DNA from 3 places in the Rhodococcus sp. H29-C3 genome. Region 2 is predicted to be linked to each of the others. Evidence: riboswitches for the same ligand, from Rfam matches in the RefSeq annotation. Region 2 holds a riboswitch; each other region holds the start of a gene.
What was found. A riboswitch is a leader RNA that binds a small molecule or an ion and turns the genes downstream of it on or off. The one in region 2 is predicted to bind cobalamin.
Positions count from the first base shown of each region.

Region 1: linked by a shared signal. The riboswitch ahead of QMK32_RS13990 (magnesium chelatase subunit D family protein) and the one ahead of QMK32_RS03250 (ABC transporter substrate-binding protein) in region 2 are both predicted to bind cobalamin.
Region 3: linked by a shared signal. The riboswitch ahead of metE (5-methyltetrahydropteroyltriglutamate--homocysteine S-methyltransferase) and the one ahead of QMK32_RS03250 (ABC transporter substrate-binding protein) in region 2 are both predicted to bind cobalamin.

Region 1 covers NZ_JASITC010000005.1:208,617-215,072, forward strand. Annotated here, with positions in the region: gene QMK32_RS13975 (alpha/beta hydrolase) at 1-112, opposite strand, end outside; gene mqo (malate dehydrogenase (quinone)) at 274-1,809, shown strand; gene QMK32_RS13985 (GNAT family N-acetyltransferase) at 1,823-2,326, shown strand; adenosylcobalamin-variant (AdoCbl-variant) riboswitch at 2,340-2,442, shown strand; gene QMK32_RS13990 (magnesium chelatase subunit D family protein) at 2,520-4,454, shown strand; gene cobO (cob(I)yrinic acid a,c-diamide adenosyltransferase) at 4,466-5,086, shown strand; gene QMK32_RS14000 (cobyrinic acid a,c-diamide synthase CobB) at 5,080-6,456, shown strand, end outside.
Region 2 covers NZ_JASITC010000001.1:653,626-660,081, reverse strand. Annotated here, with positions in the region: gene QMK32_RS03265 (flavin-containing monooxygenase) at 1-308, shown strand, start outside; gene QMK32_RS03260 (IclR family transcriptional regulator) at 588-1,439, shown strand; gene QMK32_RS03255 (GAF domain-containing protein) at 1,485-2,786, shown strand; cobalamin riboswitch at 2,831-2,976, shown strand; gene QMK32_RS03250 (ABC transporter substrate-binding protein) at 3,077-4,072, shown strand; gene QMK32_RS03245 (FecCD family ABC transporter permease) at 4,072-5,160, shown strand; gene QMK32_RS03240 (ABC transporter ATP-binding protein) at 5,157-5,924, shown strand; gene QMK32_RS03235 ((2Fe-2S)-binding protein) at 5,921-6,456, shown strand, end outside.
Region 3 covers NZ_JASITC010000003.1:225,068-231,523, reverse strand. Annotated here, with positions in the region: gene QMK32_RS08330 (VOC family protein) at 1-147, opposite strand, end outside; gene QMK32_RS08325 (alpha-ketoglutarate-dependent dioxygenase AlkB) at 232-855, shown strand; gene QMK32_RS08320 (3-deoxy-7-phosphoheptulonate synthase) at 821-1,933, opposite strand; cobalamin riboswitch at 2,137-2,380, shown strand; gene metE (5-methyltetrahydropteroyltriglutamate--homocysteine S-methyltransferase) at 2,506-4,761, shown strand; gene QMK32_RS08310 (MarR family winged helix-turn-helix transcriptional regulator) at 4,883-5,320, shown strand; gene QMK32_RS08305 (organic hydroperoxide resistance protein) at 5,323-5,745, shown strand; gene QMK32_RS08300 (NADP-dependent oxidoreductase) at 5,755-6,456, shown strand, end outside.

The DNA.
Region 1 (6,456 bases), on a different contig from region 2:
GGTATCGAACGAGAGTCGCCTCGACCTGCCCTTCACCGTCCGGATCTTCACCGAGGCGGATGGTGGTCTGCTCGTAGCCATCGCCGAGGACATCAGGTACCCAGGTAGTCACAGATCACAACTGTAGTAGCAGGTGCAAAGCGCACTTCGAGAGCACAATCGAAGAAGGGCTTGAAAGCGCTTCGAGTCGGGTATCTACGGCCGGGTAATGTAGCCGTCACCTGAGCAGAGTTTCCTCACGCGAGTACTCACGAACAAGGAAGTCGATCTCCAGTGTCAAATGAACAGCGCTCGAATCAAGAGCAGGTCAAGCGAGTGAAAACCGATGTGGTGCTCGTCGGCGCCGGAATCATGAGCGCAACTCTCGGGGCACTGCTTCGACAGTTGGAACCCGATTGGTCGATCGATGTGTACGAGCGACTCGACGCCGCTGCCGCCGAAAGCAGTGACGCATGGAACAACGCCGGCACCGGCCATTCCGCGCTGTGCGAGCTCAACTACACGCCGCAGAACAAAGACGGTTCCGTCGACATCGCCAAGGCGCTCAACGTCAACGAGCAGTTCCAGGTCTCTCGTCAGTTCTGGGCGCACAGCCTGGAAACGGGCATACTGAGCGACGCGAAGAACTTCATCAATCCGATCCCGCACGTGAGCTTCGTTCATGGTGAGGACAACACCAAGTACTTGAAGGCTCGATACGACGCCCTGGCTTCGAATCCACTGTTCGAAGGTATGGAGTACATCGACAGTCCGGACGAGTTCACGCGTCGACTTCCGCTCATGGGTGCGGGTCGCGACTTCTCCGATCCCGTCGCGCTCAACTGGAGCGACAACGGAACCGACGTCGACTTCGGTGCGCTCACACGCCAACTTCTGAACTACCTCTCCGGGGCCGGCGCCACCGTGCACTTCGGAAACGACGTGCGCAACATCTCGAAGCAGTCGGACGGAACGTGGGACGTCAAGGTGGCAAACCTTCGCACCGGATCCAAAAAGACGGTCAACGCCAAGTTCGTGTTCGTCGGCGCGGGTGGCGGTGCTTTGCATCTGCTCCAGAAGTCGGGCATCAGCGAGATCAAGGGCTTCGGAGGGTTCCCGGTCAGCGGTGAGTGGCTGCGCTGCACCAACCCCGAGCTCATCGAGCGGCACTCGGCCAAGGTGTACGGCAAGGCCTCGGTCGGTGCGCCCCCGATGTCGGTGCCACACCTCGATACACGTGTCATCGGGGGCAAGCCCGGTTTGCTCTTCGGTCCGTACGCAGGATGGTCGCCGAAGTTCCTCAAGGAAGGAAAGCTGACCGATCTACCTTCGTCGGTCAAGCCGGGGAACTTGATGTCGATGCTCGGCGTGGGCGTCACCGAGCTCGGACTCGTGAAGTACCTACTGAGCGAACTGTCGCAGTCGCAGGCCGATCGCGTGGAAACGCTTCGCGAGTTCGCACCCAAGGTTCTCGACAAGGACTGGGAGATCGTCACCGCCGGGCAGCGAGTCCAGGTGATTCGAAAGAAGGGCCGCGGCGGAGTTCTCGAGTTCGGCACCGCGGTGATCAACGCTGCAGACGGGACGATCGCGGGACTGCTCGGTGCATCGCCTGGTGCTTCCACTGCGGTACCGGCGATGCTCGATGTGTTGCAGCGATGCTTCGGAGACCGCTACGAGGCATGGCAGCCCAAGCTCAAGGAGATAGTGCCTTCGCTCGGAGTCAAGTTGGCCGAGGATCGTTCACTGTTCCGCGAGATTTTCGACTGGACCTCGCGTGCGCTCGAGCTGGACGAGTCCTCCCAACTCGCACAGCGCACCGGCCTGTGATAGCAACAGGCCTATGACTACGCAAGCTGCTGCCCTCAAGCGCTCCTGGGCTTTGGACCTGTCCAACAAGACCTTGTACGACCTGTTGAAGCTGCGTGTCGAGGTTTTCGTCGTCGAGCAGGCGTGCGCCTACCCCGAACTCGACGGTCGAGACCTGCTCACCGAGACGAGGCATTTCTGGCTCGAACGTGACGGCGAAGTGGTGTGCACACTGCGTCTGCTCGAGGAGCACGACGACGGCGAGAAGGCCTTCCGCATCGGGCGGCTGTGCACGCAGCGGTCGGCGCGGGGGCAGGGGCACACCACGCGCATCCTGCGCGCTGCACTTGCCGAGGTCGGCTCCTCTCCGTGTCGTATCAATGCACAGAGCTACCTGGTGGACATGTACGCGAAACACGGCTTCCTGCCCGACGGTGAGGAAGTTCTCGAAGACGGAATTCCGCATACGCCCATGCGTCGTGGCGGCGGAACCCCCTGGGGCGAGGCGTCGGGCGGCAGTAACGTCGAACGACGGTAGGGTTCGACCAACGGAGCTGATGCGGGGAAGTCCTGTGTGATTCAGGCGCGGTCCCGCCACTGTGTACGAGTAGGCCGATTGTCGGCAGCCTCGTGAGCCAGATCACCGCACAGCATCGAAACTACTTTGTCCACTTCTTCGGTGGGCATCGAAAGTCCTCGGCGCGGAAACCGAGGAATGAAGGGGATCGAAAGTGCAGCAGGCCGTTGGATCTTCAGAACCCGGTTATCCGTTCAGCGCGATAGTCGGCCAAGACCAGCTTCGATTGTCGTTGATCCTGTGTGCGGTGCACCCAGGAATCGGTGGTGTTCTCGTCCGCGGTGAAAAGGGGACGGCGAAGTCCACTGTCGTACGTGCACTCGCGACGCTGCTTCCGGACATCGAGGACGATGGCGTGACACGGCCGGCCCGACTGGTAGAGCTTCCGGTCGGCGCGACCGAGGACCGCGTGGTCGGATCGCTCGATCTGGAGAAGGTGCTTCGAGACGGAGAACGTGCATTTCAGCCGGGACTGTTGGCCGCCGCTCATCGGGGTGTGCTGTACGTCGACGAGGTGAATCTTCTGCATGATCACCTGGTCGACGTTCTGCTCGACGCGGCTGCGATGGGGCGCGTCCATATCGAACGCGACGGGGTTTCACATTCCCATCCCGCGCAATTCGTCCTCGTGGGAACCATGAATCCTGAAGAGGGCGAACTTCGACCACAGTTGTTGGATCGCTTCGGGCTCGCCGTAGAGGTCGCTGCCTCACGTGACGTCGACATCCGAATGGACGTCGTACGACGTCGGCTGAACTACGAGCGCGACCCCCGTGCGTTTGCTGCTCACTACGCCGACGAGGACGCGGACATCGCCGCACACATCGTCGCGGCTCGAGTCGTACTCGATCAGGTGGAGCTCGACGACACCGAACTTCGTCGAATTGCTGCGTTGTGTGCATCGTTCGACGTCGACGGGATGCGAGCGGACCTCGTAGTGGCAAGAACCGCGTCGGCACACGCGGCATGGCGAGGTTCCCCGAAGGTCGAGGAGTCGGACGTGCGGGTCGCTGCGGAATTGGCATTGCCCCATCGGCGCAGGCGTGACCCGTTCGACGAGCCGGGTATCGACGAGAGTGCACTCGACGATGCCATGCGCGATGCTGCAGAACAGGCAGACTCCGCACAGGCAGACTCCCCGAAATCGGATTCCGGCCAGGAGTCCGACGATCCAACCGATCCCGATCCAACCGTTTCAGGACCGGACCCGGATGACGACGGGGGCGGTGCACCGACACCGGACCAGGCGGATCCACCGTCCGGCAACGGATCTCGTGACCGAGATGCCGCAACGCCCGGATCGCAGTTTCGCGCGCGGTTGATGGAAGTTCCCGGCGTCGGCGAGGGAGCACCCGGGCGTCGCTCCCGGTCGCGTGCTGCGCAGGGGCGGGTCGTGCGCCCGACCACCGAGCGTGGCAAGGGACTTCACCTCATCGGGACATTGTTCGCGGCAGCCGAGGATCAAGTCGCGCGCGGACGAACATCCGGAAAGTTCCGACTCGAGCCTGCGGACCTACGCGGGGCGATTCGTGAAGGTCGAGAAGGCAACCTCATCGTGTTCGTTGTCGACGCATCTGGATCGATGGCCGCCCGCGATCGGTTGTCCGCCGTGACTGGAGCAGTGCTGTCGCTACTGCGCGATGCATACCAGCGGCGCGACAAGGTTGCGGTGATCACTGTTCGAGGGTGTGAAGCCGAGTTGGTTCTTCCGCCGACGTCGAGCGTCGACGTCGCAGTCACACGCTTGCGCAGAATGAAGACCGGTGGCAAGTCGCCACTGGCACAAGGCTTTCTGCGGGCCCGCGAGGTCGTCCTTCGAGAGAAGGTCAGAGATCCGTTGCGCCGTGCGCTCGTCGTCGCGATGACGGACGGGCGAGCGACGGGCGGTATCGATCCGGTCGGGCGCGCACGTATCGCTGCGTCGCGTCTGGCCGCCGACGGCACTGCTTCGGTCGTCGTGGATTGCGAATCGGGCATGGTTCGCCTCGGACTGGCAGCCGATTTCGCCGGGCATTTACAGGGTGGCTACGTGCGGCTCGCCGACCTTTCTGCAGAGCACGTTGCTGCCGTCGTCCGCGCAGCGGCCTGAGAGGACGAGTAATGCCACAGGGAGTACCACTTGCGGGAACAGTTCCCGACGACGGCCTGACGACGCGTCAGCGCCGCAATCAAGCACTTCTCGCAGTGCACACCGGTCCGGGCAAGGGCAAGTCGACGGCGGCCTTCGGGATGGCACTTCGCGCGTGGAATCAAGGATTCGACGTCGGAGTGTTCCAGTTCGTGAAGAGTGCGAAATGGAAGGTCGGCGAGGAATCGACGTTCAAACTGCTCGGCGAATTGCATGAGACGCAGGGCACTGGTGGGGCCGTCGAGTGGCACAAGATGGGCGAGGGGTGGTCCTGGACGCGTAAGAAGGGTTCCGATGTCGACCACGCCGCCGCAGCTGCTGAAGGCTGGGCCGAAATCTCTCGGAGATTGAGCGAGGAGACACACCGCTTCTACGTGTTGGACGAATTCACCTACCCACTCAAGTGGGGGTGGGTCGACATCGACGAGGTCGTCGAGGTGCTCGTGAACCGACCGGGTAACCAACACGTCGTCGTCACCGGACGTGATGCACCGCAGGCGCTGATCGACGCCGCCGATCTCGTCACCGAAATGACCAAGGTCAAGCATCCGATGGATGCGGGCCGAAAAGGTCAGCGCGGTATCGAATGGTGAGCCGTCCCGCTCCCGCCGTCGTGATCGCTGCGCCCGCATCGGGTAGCGGAAAAACGACGGTTGCCACCGGGATGATGGCTGCTCTTCGTGCCATGGGGGACCGGGTAGCGCCGTTCAAGGTGGGTCCGGACTATATCGATCCTGGATACCACTCTCTGGCAACGGGTTTGCCGGGTCGCAATCTCGATGCAGTGATGGTGGGGCGAGAGCGCATAGGTCCGCTCTTCCTCCATGGGAGTGCCGGATGCGACATCGCGATCGTCGAGGGAGTCATGGGTCTCTTCGACGGCAAGATCGACATGACGGGTGCCGGACAGGCTTCCGCGGAGGGGTCGACAGCAGCGGTGGCCGCGATGCTCGGCGCACCGGTCGTCCTCGTCGTCGATGCACGCGGCCACAGTCAAAGTCTTGCCGCTGTGCTGCACGGTTTCTCGACGTTCGACCCGTCGGTGCGGATCGGTGGAGTGATCTTGAATCGCGTCGGCAGCCCGAGGCACGAAGAAGTTCTGCGTCAGGCGTGTGAGCGTGTCGGTGTTCCCGTTCTCGGGTCACTACCGCGGATGTCGGAACTGGCGGTCCCGTCACGGCACCTGGGGCTGATCACGGCGCTCGAACACGGGAGCCGAGCCGGCGCAGCAGTGGACGCAATGGCAGAACTGGTAACACACCACGTCGACCTGGCTGCCGTCCGGGCGTTGGCAAGATCGTCGGTCACCGGTACCGCCTGGAATCCGATCGACGAAGTGGGTGAGCCGAGCGGGTCGGGAGCCGTCGTCGCCGTGGCCGGGGGGCCCGCCTTCACATTCGGTTACGCCGAGCATGTGGAACTGTTGCGTGCTGCGGGTTCGGAGGTGGTGGTGTTCGATCCCCTCACCGACGGATTGCCGGAGCGTACGGCGGGTGTCGTGCTACCGGGCGGGTTTCCGGAGGAACATGCCGAGCAGTTGGCGTCGAACGAGTCTCTGCTGGCGGATATCCGCAGGGCATCGGCTGCCGGATTGCCGATCCACGCAGAATGCGCAGGTTTGCTGTACCTGGCGCGATCCCTCGACGGCCACGCGATGGCCGGAGTCATCGATGCGGAAGCGCGGTTCGGATCGCAGCTCACACTCGGCTACCGCGATGCGGTCGCCTTGGGTGATTCGGTGTTGTTCGAGGCGGAGACTCGGGTGTCGGGTCACGAGTTTCATCGGACTGCGCTCGTCGACTTCGCGGCCGAACTCACACCGGCGTGGGGTTGGCAGAACCCGAGCGCAGCTGCCGGCAAACGCATCGTTCGAGAGGGGTTCGTCCACGGCCGTGTTCATGCATCGTACTTGCATACACACGCTGCGGGGAGTCCTCGATCGGTTCGGAGATTCGTCGAGGCG
Region 2 (6,456 bases):
TGGGCTCCGAGCAGCACGTGAACTGGATCGCCGACGCGATCGCGTACGTCGATAGTAACGATTACGCGATCGTCGAGGCAGGCGAGCAAGCTGCTGCGGACTGGATGGCGGAGTGTGCCGCCGTCGCCGCGAAGACGTTGTTCCCTCAGGCCAACTCCTGGTACATGGGTGCCAATATCGAGGGTAAGCCGCGCGTCTTCATGATGTATGCGGGTGGTTTCGGCAACTACGGCAAGAAGATCGCGGAGGCCGCAGCAGCGGGGTACAAGGGGTTCGAACTCACCGCGCTCGCTGCCAGTCAGGAGTGACGTTACGGCGGGTCCGCGCCGGCGACGCGGACCCGCTTGACGGTGATCTGAATCTCTCTTACTCTTTGACACGTATGAGATACCAAGTATCACTCAGTGATTCATCTCGACGGGTCGAGTCGGTTTGCAGACCGAAGGTGGTGCCCCCGGACCTCTTCTTTCGTTTGCCGGTGACTCTTCCCAAGCGGAGTTTTCCATGTCCCTCTGGGTACACTCGGACATCCCGACCGAGACACTCAAAGCTGCTGAGTCGACTCGAAACTGATCTGGGGGAATGTCATGACCATCGTTGACTCGAACGACACAATGTTCGCGGGCCGGGCAATCGCCGCGCAGTCCAAGGCAGACCTGCCGCCGTCGATGGTCGAACGGATGACACTGATTCTCGACGCATTCGGGGGTAAAGCAGCCCGGCTGACCCTCGAAGAGATTTCGGTCTGCACTCAGCTCCCGAGGTCCACCGTTCACCGCATTCTCGATCAACTCGTAAGGCTCGACTGGGTGGATCACGCTTCGGTCGGATATGGACTCGGTGCACGTGCGCTCGGGCTCGGGGGCGGTGACGGCGGACGCAGCCAGATTCGTGAGGTTGCTGCGCCGATTCTGCACGAGCTGCACATGCAGACCGGGATGGTCGTTCATCTATCTGTTCTCGACGGATCCAAAAGCGTCTGCCTCGACAAGGTCGGTGGACGGTTCGCTGCCGCACTGCCGTCCCGCGTCGGTGGCCGGGCCGCGTCACACGCGACGGCCGGCGGGAAGGCGATGTTGGCGTGGCTGGATCCCGAGCATGTAGACACCTTGTTCGGCGCGACCCTTCCTCGCTTCACCGACAAGACCATCACCGAGCGGACGGTCCTACATCTGGAGTTGAACCGCATTCGTCAGCGCCAGGGGCTGGCGTTCGGTCTCGAAGAGGCGGTCCGTGGGATCTCATGCGTGGGGTCGGCGATTCGTGGTTACGAAGGCCCGGCCGGTGGTATCGCGCTGTGTGGAGAGACGCGGAATGCGCAACTCGAGCGAGTGGCACCTTTGGTCGTGGACGCCGCTCGTGAGGTGTCACGCGCTCTGTTCCCCAAACGCGGAGCGCCCCGCAGTGCCCGCAAGGCGCTGTCGACGCGAGCGAACTGACCCCACCTCTGCATCGCTATGTGAGCTGGCGCACAATTGTCGGCAATGACTCAGTCGACAGGTCCCGAGCCTGCGCTGGCGGCAGGCGAGGATCCGCGCCGCTACGCGCAGATACTGACGGCCGTCTACGACGCGACGATGGCGGGCGGTAGGGGGCCAGCCCGGCCACGCGAGGTGATCGGTGATTCGTGGCGGCGGTTGCAGACCCTCGGTATCGATCCCGAACAAAAATCCATCTCACCCTCACTTGTAGACGTTTCCGATCTCGAGCTGAGCCGTCGTGATTCGGGTCTGTTCGACGTCCTCGACGATCTGGCTCGAGGGCTGGAATCGGTCGTTCAGGACGGAAACAACATTCTCGTTGTGGCCGACCGTCACGGGCGGGTGTTGTGGCGCAGTGGATCTACGGCAGTGCTCGATCGCGCCGACGGACTCGGATTCGTCGAGGGTGCCAGCTGGGCCGAGGACTCGGTCGGTACCAATGCGATCGGGACTGCGTTGGTTTCGCGCCGAGCAGTGCAGATTTTTTCGGCGGAACACTATGTGCGAAGCCATCATCCATGGACGTGTGCGGGTGCGCCGATCAAGGACCCGCGGACCGGTCAGGTGATCGGTGCGGTCGATGTCAGTGGGCCTGCGAGTAGCGTGCATCCGACCACACTCGCGCTCGTGGATGCCATTGCCCGTCTTGCTGAATCCCAACTGCGCGAGCATCATCGGCAGAATTTGGATCTGCTGCGCTCTGTCGCGGCCCCCATGCTCGCCCGGTTGCATTCCCCCGCACTGGCGGTCGACGCCAACGGGTGGGTAGCGGCGACCTCGTCCGTCGCGTTGCGCACTCGAGTTCTGCTGCCCGAGGATCTGGCCACGGGACGATTCTGGATGCCGACGCTCGGTGTGTGTGAAGTCGAGCCGTTGCCCGGTGGTTGGCTCGTCCGGCCGACAGGGGTGGCGGAGAGCGCATCGGTGTCCGAGACGGCCGGTGCCACTACGATCTGCATCGATCTACGCCATCCGCAGCACACTCGGCTAGAGATCCGCAGCGAGGTCGGGGAGTGGATACACGAGCCGACGCCGCGTCACGCAGAGATCCTCTACCTGCTGGCAGTCCATCGGGAGGGGCGGACCGCGGCACAGATGGCGGCGGATCTGTTCGGAGACGGCGGAAGGGCGATCACCGTCAGGGCCGAAATGTCGCGTCTGCGCAAGCAGCTGTCCGGTGTGGTCATGACGCAGCCCTACCGGTTCGACGCGTCGGCGACCCTCGAAATTTTGATGCCCGAGGACATCAGCAGACTGCTGCCGCATTCTTCGGCACCTGCGGTTCGGGCGCGACGTATCCGCTGACTACATGTGTGGGTATCGGTGGGCGCGCTCGACCGCTGCCGAAACCTCTCGTGCATACTGCTGGACGAAGCACTTAGCAAGCCAGTCGTAGGGGGAAGCCGGTCGAAATCCGGCGCTGACCCGCAACGGTGGGCTGTCTCCTCTCGTGGAGATGGCAAGTCCGATTACCCAGCGGCTGTGTGTGCGACACCTATTCGTCGTGGTCTACGAATCGGCAGTCCTGCGCGTGGTTGATTGTTGCTGCGCGTCGACTCTCAATTTCGTGGCTCTGAGCTCCTAGTGAGGTTCATATGTCACCATCTACTCCCTCCATCGTCCGAATTGTCGCGGTCGGTTCCGCGGCAGCGCTGCTCTTCGCGGGCTGTTCGCGTGGCGACTCGATAGACGCCACCTCGGCCGGGGCCGCGTTCGACGAGCCTGTCACCATCTCCAATTGCGACCTCACCCAGCAGTTCGATGCCCCTTCACAACGCATCATTTCCATGAACGATCACGTCACCGAGGTGCTCATCGAGATGGGTGTCGCGGATCGGATCGTCGGGATGGGCTACCAGAACGCCACCCCGACTGCGGAGACGGCAGCTGCATTCGAACGAATCGCCGGCCTCGCCGACGAATACCCGACGAAAGAACAGATCCTCGATCTCGACCCCGACCTCGTCGTGGGAGGCATGCGCAGCGCATTCAACGACAAGGAGGGCCGCTCCCGAGAGTCATTCACCGATGTCGGCGTCGCGACGTTCCTGTTCTCCGAGTATTGCGGATCGGGATTCCCCGACATCGGGATGCTCGAAAACGATTATTCCCAACTCGGTGAGATTCTGGGAGCCGAGGATGCCGCGAAGGACGTCGCCGACGGTGTCGTGGCAGGCCTGGATGCAGTGGGTGAGAAATTGACCGGTGTTGCTCCGACCCCGACGTTATTCTACGACTCCGGTGAAGACGTCCCCATGACCATCGGGGGCGTCGGCGTAGGGCAAATCATCGCAGACTACGCAGGGGCGGAGAACATCTTCCCCGAAGGCGAGCGGCCCTACCTGGACACGACGTGGGAGATCATCGGCGAACGCGCACCACAGGCGATCGTCGTCCTCGACTACGGCGACACCTCCGCACAGGGCAAGATCGACTTCCTGAAAAGTCAACCGATCATGGCGACGACCCCCGCCGTCCAACGCGACAACTTCATCGTCGTACCGCTCGACGACTTCTTCGAGAGCCCACGACTGGTGACGAGCGTGGACACCATCGCACGCGCACTGCATCCGGACCGGTTCCAGGACTGATGACAACCGCCGTCGAAACTCGAACTGCGCCTGTCGGATCCACGTCGAATCGACGTTCACGCTTTCCGCTCGTAGTGGTTCTTGTACTGCTGATCTTCGGTCTTCTGGCTGCGGTCGCAGCGGCAGCATCCTTCGGGTCGGTGCGGATTCCCGTCGGCGACGTCTGGGCGATCGTGATGCACAAGGTGATGCCGGGAGCGTTCGAATCCTGGTGGACCGAGGCCCGCGCAGTGATCGTCCTCGACTCCCGTCTTCCGCGGTCGTTGACTGCCGCGGTCGTCGGTGCCTCCCTTGCGATCGCGGGCGGTGTCGCACAGGCCGTCACACGTAACCCGCTTGCTGATCCGTATCTGCTGGGAGTGTCCTCGGGAGCGGGCTTCGGTGTCGTGGTTGTGATGGCGCTCGGTATCGGAGCGGGTGCGATCGGGGTCTTCACCATTCCAGCGGCGGCCTTCGTCGGGGCGATGATCCCGTTGTTCCTGGCATTGTTGATCGGTGGCAGGTACCCACAGTCGACGGCGATCGTCCTCGTCGGCGTCGCTTTGGGAGCAGTGTTCTCGGCGTTGATCACCTTCACTCTTCTCGTCTTCGCCGACGAACGTACCCTCAGCGGTGTGTTGCATTGGCTTGCAGGAGGATTTGGCGACGCGCGTTGGTCGACGTTGACTTTCCCCACGATCGCGCTCCTGGTGGTCGGCACTGTGCTGTTGCTCAGTGCGCCGCGCATGGACCTGCTCAAAACAGGTGATGACGGCGCCGCTGCTCTGGGATTGAATGTCCAGCGATTCCGTGTACTTCAGCTCCTGGCCGTCTCGATGCTTGCCGGTGCCGCCGTATCCGTCGGTGGCGGAATCGGTTTCGTGGGTTTGCTCGTACCTCATCTCGCGGGATACATCGTCGGTACCCGGGCCATCAGGCTCCTTCCCGTGGCGGCTCTGCTCGGGGCGATCGCGTTGGTAGGGGCAGACACACTCGCCCGATCGGTTTCCAGCAGCACCGAGGTGCCGGTGGGAGTGGTCACCGCGCTGGTAGGCGCACCGATCTTCGTCTTCATGCTCTCTCGCCAATACGGAAGGGCCGAGCGATGACTCTGTCGATACACGAGGTCACTGCCCGGCTCGGATCGCGAGAAGTGTTGCACGGCATCAATTTCAGTGTCCGACCCGGGGAAATTTTGGGACTCGTCGGACCCAACGGATCAGGTAAGACCACGGCGCTGCGCTGCTGCTACCGAGCGTTGACACCAGCATCCGGGTCCGTCCTCGTCGACAATATCGACGCACGGTCGATGAAGCGCGCGGAACTCGCGCGGACCGTCGGCGTCGCATCGCAGGAACCCGAGGCATCCGTGGGGCTGACCGTCCGAGAATCGGTCGCGCTCGGGAGGGTGCCGCACCGCGGCTGGTTCTCTCCCCCGACCGCATCCGACGACGAGGTAGTGACATCCTGCCTGCTCCGGTTGGAACTGTTCGGTCTGGCCGACCGTGACGTCGGGGCATTGTCCGGCGGTGAGAGGCAACGCGTCTCCATTGCCCGCGCGCTGGCTCAACAACCGCGAATTCTGCTGCTCGACGAGCCGACCAACCACCTCGATCTGCGCCACCAACTGATCGTCATGAGCGCCATTGCCGACCTTGCTGCCGACGGGCTCGCTATCGTCATCACCGTGCACGATCTGCGTCTGGCCGTCGAGTACTGCTCCTCGCTGGCGGTTCTCGACGGTGGATCCGTCGTCGCTTCGGGCCCGACTGTGGAGGTTCTGACCGACTCTCTGCTGGCGGAGGTATTCGGCATTCGGGCGACGGTGCGTACCCACCCGAGGCCCGTCATCGACGTTCACGGGCTGGCATGAGCGTCTATGCGCGTGCCGCGGCGCGAGTACCGGGCCTCGGTGAATACCTCGAAGGCCCGTTCGATCTTCCTGCGTCGGTGATGCTCGACGCCGACTGGATACGGGCTCGCGTCGTCGACACCGGAGTGCGGTGGAACTGCGTCGACGATCGGGTCAACGGCACCCTGTGGTGGTATTCGGCCAGCTCGACGCTAGCTTTCGTTGCTGTCGCCACCGCGATGGTGACCGGTGAGGTCGCGGATCCAACGCTCGACACCGCACGCTGCTTCCTGCGGCCCAACGGCTATCTGGGTGGGGTGAGCACCGAGCTGACCATCTCGACCGAGCAACTGGCACCCGGACTGGACGCAACATTCGGGGGCATCATCGACGTACTCGCCGAGGCCTCGGGAGCCCGTCGACAGGCTTTGTGGGCAATCGCGACGGACTCCATCGCCAACCGCAGCCTCGACGTGGGGGCCGCGCTCGGCGACAGGACCGTCGGCAGTCGCTTCGCCGCGTCGCTGATCGCGAATATGCAGGCAACGATGCC
Region 3 (6,456 bases), on a different contig from region 2:
GTCCTCGCTCGCGTGACCGGCGTCCACCATTTCCCTGATGAACTTCTCGTCCTGTTCCTCCACCTGCCATCCGAGGGTCGCAGCCCACCATGCGGCCTGCTCATGAGGGTCGTCGCTGTCTATCGTGACTTGAATTTCGTATCCCATGCGCACACGATAGGACACGAGGGCGACAAAATTCGATGGATCCATCGTTGGAACGTACGTTCGAATGTCGCTAGGATGTCGGTCATGAGCGTGGAACTGCAGGGGTCGCTGTTCACCGACACCGACGAGGACTTCGGTCCACTCGGATCCACGGTTACGCGACGCGCTCTCACGAACGGCGCATGGATCGATGTTCGCCCCGGATGGGCGAGCACCATGGACTTGTTCGATAAACTCGTCACCGACGTCGACTGGCGAGCCGAGCGACGCCAGATGTACGACCGCGTGGTCGACGTGCCGCGTTTGGTGCGTTTCTACTCCGAGCACGAGAGCTGGCCCGAGGCACGGTTGCTCGAGGCCAAGTCGGCACTCGATGCGCACTATCGGGCCGAGTTGGGCGAGCCCTTCGCCACCGCGGGATTGTGTTACTACCGGGATGGATCCGACAGCGTCGCCTGGCATGGAGACAACATCGGCCGCAGCGCCACCGAGGACACGATGGTTGCCATCGTGTCACTCGGTGCCACCCGCCAACTGATGCTGCGGCCGCGTGGCGGCGGCGCATCGTTGAAGTTCACACTCGGCCACGGCGATCTGATCGTCATGGGCGGTTCGTGCCAACGGACGTGGGAGCACACCGTGCCCAAGAGCGCTCGTGCCACCGGCCCTCGCGTCAGCGTGCAGTTCCGCCCGCGCGGCGTTCGGTGACAGCGGCTGCGAGTGCATCGAGTTGCGCCGCTGTGGTGTCCCAGTCCAGGCAGGCATCGGTGATCGACTGACCGTAGGTCAATTCGTTCGCATGACCGAGCGTCAGGTCCTGCCGCCCAGCTTCGATGAAGCTCTCCAACATGAGACCGACGATCCCGTGCTCGCCTGCTGAGAGCCGTGCCGACACGTCCGTCACGACATCGACCTGCTTGTTGTGGTCTTTTCGGCTGTTGCCGTGGCTCGCGTCGATCACCAACCGCTCGGGAAGATTCGACTTCCGGAGCCGCGCGATGGTGTCGGCGACAGTCTCTGCGTCGTAGTTCGGACCGTCGGTGCCGCCGCGCAGGATCACATGGCAGTCAGGATTCCCGACGGTTCTGATCAACGCGGAATGACCGTCGAGGTCCGTTCCGGGGAAGACATGGCTCGACGCCGCTGCCCGAGTTCCGTCGACCGCGACCTGAACATCGCCTTCGGTCGAATTCTTGATTCCGACGGGCATCGACAACGCGCTGCACAGTTGACGGTGCACCTGACTGGCTGCGGTTCGTGCGCCGATGGCACCGTAGCTGACCAGGTCCGCAATGTACTGAGGGGTGATGGGGTCGAGGAATTCGCATCCGACCGGAAGACCGAGACTCGAGATGTCGACGAGCAACTGACGGCCCACACGGAGGCCTTCGTTGATGTCGAAACTGCCGTCGAGATGCGGGTCGTTGATCAGGCCCTTCCAGCCGAGAGTGGTCCGCGGCTTTTCGAAGTACACGCGCATGACGATGTGCAGGCGATCATCGAGTTCGGCCGCCTTCGCGGCCAATCTCCGGGCGTAGTCCATCGCCGCGATGGTGTCGTGCACCGAGCATGGTCCGACGACGACGATCAGCCGGTCGTCACGTCCGTCGAGAATGTCGATGACGCCGTCGCGCCCGCGTCGAACCACGGCCGCCACGGCGTCGTCCGCGGCATGCTCACGCCGAACGGTCCGCGGCGACAGAAGCGGACTGATACTGATCGTCCGTCGGTCGTCCAAAGCCGAGTCGTCGAGAGCTGGATCGCTGGTATTGATGTCGATGGTCATGAAGGAAGATCCTGTTCCCAGACCGACTCGTTCACGGTGAATCCACGCGCACTTCGAGCCGGTCTGATTCCGGCTCGTGGGGTGGGGTGTCAGCGCATGGTGTCGCTGGCTGACCCACCCGGGGCCGGCCTGCTAAACCAAAAATACGTGCGCGTCATGGGTTCGAGAGTAGCAGCTCTTTCTCCGGAGGCAGCCGAGCGCCTATGCTCATGCATGCAGTCGGTTCGCCCGCGGCCAAGAGGAGCCCCGAAGTCCGCAAGGGCGACGCAAGAGGGAACCCGGTGAGAATCCGGGATTGTCCCGCAGCGGTATGCAGGAACGACCGCCGTCTATCAAGCACTGGAGAAGCCTCTCTGGGAAGCGACGGCCACTAGGAGCGATCTCGAGCTTTCTTAGGAAGATCGCGCGCCTGCGAGTCCGAATACCTGCCTTCTGTGCTGCGCACGCCGTGCGTAGCGGTTCACCGCCCCGTGGAGTGGGCGAGTAGACCTGAAGTCTCGTCTTGGGCTCAGGCGTACTCGCGCGCACGGTGGTGTTCCACCCATCACGCCATGTATCTGGAGACACACGAAGTGACATTCGAATTCACTGCGACAGTTCTCGGTTCACCCCGAATCGGCCCGAAGCGCGAACTGAAGAAGGCTGTCGAGTCCTACTGGGCCGGAAAGATCGATGCCGCCGCACTCGGCGCTGTCGCCAAGCAGTTACGCGAGGACGACTGGCTTTCGCTGAAGTCCGCGGGGCTCGACTCCGTGCCGATCAACACCTTTTCCTATTACGACCAGGTGCTCGACACCGCGGTCCTCCTCGGTGCGCTGCCCGAACGGGTAAGCGCCATCGAGGACGATCTCGATCGGTATTTCGCCGCCGCGCGTGGCAACGACACCGTGCAGCACTTGGAAATGACCAAGTGGTTCGACACCAACTATCACTACCTCGTACCCGAGATTGCACCGAGCACAACGTTCGCTCTCCACCCGGAGAAGATTCTCGGCGAGCTGAACGAGGCTCGCGCACTGGATATTCCGGCCCGCCCGGTGATCGTCGGTCCAGTCACATTTCTGCTGCTCTCGAAATCGGTCGGCGGTGACGCTCGGCTGCTGGACCGCCTCGACGAAATCCTCCCGCTGTACGCGGATCTGTTGACACAGCTGTCCGACGCGGGTGCCGAATGGGTCCAGATCGACGAGCCTGCTCTGGTCGCGGATCGAACCGAAGCCGAACTCGCCGCCGCCGGACGCGCCTACGACTACCTCAGCGCCGTCGAGAGAAGGCCGGCAATACTGGTGGCGTCGTACTTCGGGTACCTCGGTGACGCGTTGCCAATACTGGCCTCGACCGGCATCGAGGGGTTGTCGGTCGATCTCACGGGCCCGGGAACCGTCGAGCAGGTCGCTGCGGTGCCCGCTCTGGCGAGCAAGCTTCTTGTGGCAGGCATCGTCGACGGCCGCAATGTCTGGCGGACCGATCTGGACCGGGCCCTGGCCACGCTGGCGAGCCTGTTGGGCAGCGCTGGCGCGCTCGCCGTGTCGAGTTCCTGCTCGCTACTTCATGTTCCGTACACGCTCGACGCCGAGACCCAGATCGTGGATCCACTGCGGTCGTGGCTGGCGTTCGGCGCAGAAAAGGTCGAGGAGGTGACCGTGCTCGCGCGTGCACTTCGCGAGGGAACCGATTGCGTTGCAACCGAACTCGCTGCGGCACGCGTCGCTGCGGAATCCCGTCGCACCGACCCCCGAGTGCACGACAATGCGGTTCGCACGCGACTCGAGAATGGTGTGAGAGTCGATCGCAGTCCCGCTGCCGAGCGTCGGGTGGCCCAGACTGCTCGACTCGACCTCCCACCGCTCCCGACGACGACCATCGGTTCGTACCCGCAGACAACGCAGATCCGTCTCGCCAGGGCCGAATTACGCAAGGGCGAGATCGACGATGCCGAGTACGTGTCTCGCATGCACGCCGAGATCGCCGATGTCATTGCACTGCAGGAGAAGTTGGGCCTCGATGTTCTCGTACATGGCGAGCCGGAGCGCAACGATATGGTGCAGTACTTCGCGGAGCAGTTGCACGGCTTCGCAGCCACGGCCAATGGCTGGGTTCAGTCCTACGGTTCACGATGCGTGCGTCCTCCCATTCTGTTCGGTGATGTGAGCCGGGCCGGTGCAATGACCGTCGACTGGATCGCCTTTGCTCAGTCACTGACGGACAAGCCGGTCAAGGGCATGCTGACCGGACCTGTCACGATCCTCGCGTGGTCGTTCGTTCGCGACGATCAGCCGCTGGCCGACACCGCGGATCAGGTCGCACTGGCCATCCGCGACGAGACCGTCGACCTGCAATCGGCAGGAATTGCGATCGTCCAGGTAGACGAACCGGCACTACGCGAACTGCTTCCGTTGCGCACAGAGGACAAGAAGGCCTACCTGGAATGGGCTGTGCGTGCATTCAAGCTGTCGACGTCAGGGGTAGCGGATTCCACGCAGATCCATACGCACCTGTGCTACTCGGAGTTCGGCGAGGTGATCGATGCGATCGTCGCACTCGACGCCGATGTGACGTCGATCGAGGCCGCCCGCTCCCACATGGAAGTCCTCGACGATCTCAATGACGTCGGATTCGATCTCGGTGTAGGTCCAGGTGTGTACGACATCCACTCACCGCGGGTTCCGAGCGTCGAGGAGATCACCGCTTCCTTGCAGGCGGCATTGAAGGCCGTTCCTGCTGGTCGTCTGTGGGTCAATCCGGATTGCGGGCTGAAGACCAGAGGTAACGCCGAGGTCGAAGCCTCACTGCGCAACCTCGTAGAGGCCGCTGCTCTGGCTCGCTAGTTTCGACCCCTGACTGCACACTGTCTGGCCCGACCGGCGGAATCCCGTCGAAACGGCGAGATAGTGTGCAGTCGGTCCATGTAGGTTGCGAACAACTTAAACGTGCGCTACCTTTGTGCACGTGACCAACGAACTCGCACTCGATCGCCAGGTGTGCTTTGCGTTGTACTCGGCATCGCGAGCCACCACTGCCGCCTACCGTCCGATCCTCGACAAACTCGGGATCACCTATCCGCAGTACCTGGTACTCCTGGTGCTGTGGGAAAAGGACGGGCGCGGCGTCCGTGACATTTGCACCGCCCTCGATCTCGACACCGGGACGTTGTCCCCGCTGCTCAAACGGCTCGAAGGCCTCGGCTTCATCGAACGTCGGCGCCTCACGTCCGATGAGCGAAGAGTCGAGATTCACCTGACCGAAGCGGGCAGCGCGCTACGCAGCGAGGCAGCCGGCATACCGATGCAACTCGCCTCGCAGACCGGCATGAGCGTCGACGAACTCACCAACCTCAAGAACGTCTTGGCCGCACTGGCCGACGCACTCCACCAAGAAAAGGGATGACTGTGGCTACCATTTACACCGCCGAAGCATTGGCAACCGGAGAAGGCCGCAACGGCCGCGCCCGCAGCTCGGACGGTCGTCTCGACCTCGAACTCGCGATCCCCGAGGCCATGGGTGGCAACGGCCAGGGCACCAATCCGGAGCAACTGTTCGCTGCAGGTTACGCAGCCTGCTTCCACTCCGCCCTGCAAATGGTCGCCCGTGCGAACAAGGCAGATGTGACGGACTCGGCTGTCGGTGCCCAGGTCGGCATCGGCCCCAACGATGCCGGCGGATTCCAGCTCGAGGTCACGCTCGAGGTCACGCTACCGAATCTCCCCCACGACGAGGCCCAGGCACTTGCCGACAAAGCCCACCAGGTCTGCCCGTATTCCAACGCGACCCGCGGCAACATCGATGTGACCGTCACGGTCACCGAAGACTAGGAGTATCCCTTGCGCGCCAAGGAAATTCATCTCGCTTCACGTCCACACGGTGAGCCGACGCCGGAGAACTTCCGCACCGTCGAGATCGACCTTCCCGAACTTCAGGATGGTCAGGTACTCGTCCGCAATATCGTCATGTCCGTCGATCCCTACATGCGCGGCCGGATGAACGACGTCAAGTCGTACGTTCCGCCGTTCCAGGTCGATGCACCGCTCGACGGCGGCGCCGTGGGCGAGGTAGTCGAAACCCGCAGTGACGCTTTCGCAGTCGGCGACGCCGTGCTGCACGGGAAGGGATGGCGGGACACCGCTGTCCTCGACGGCAGATCGGCCATGAAAGTCGACCTCGACAAGGGGTCCCCTTCTGCCTACCTCGGGGCTCTCGGCCTGACCGGGCTCACCGCCTATGTCGGTCTCACCGCGGTGGCACAGTTCAAGCCCGGTGACGTGGTGTTCGTCTCGGGTGCAGCGGGCGCCGTCGGTTCACTGGTCGGCCAGATCGCCAAGGCACTCGGAGCGTCTCGCGTAATCGGTAGCGCAGGGTCCAAGGCCAAGGTTGCTCGGCTACGCGAGCTGGGCTTCGATGCTGCGTTCGATTACCACGACGGTTCGGTGACGAAGCAGCTCGCCGAGGCCGCTCCGGACGGAATCGATGTGTACTTCGACAACGTCGGCGGCGACCACCTCGAGGCTGCCATCGCGTCGATGAAC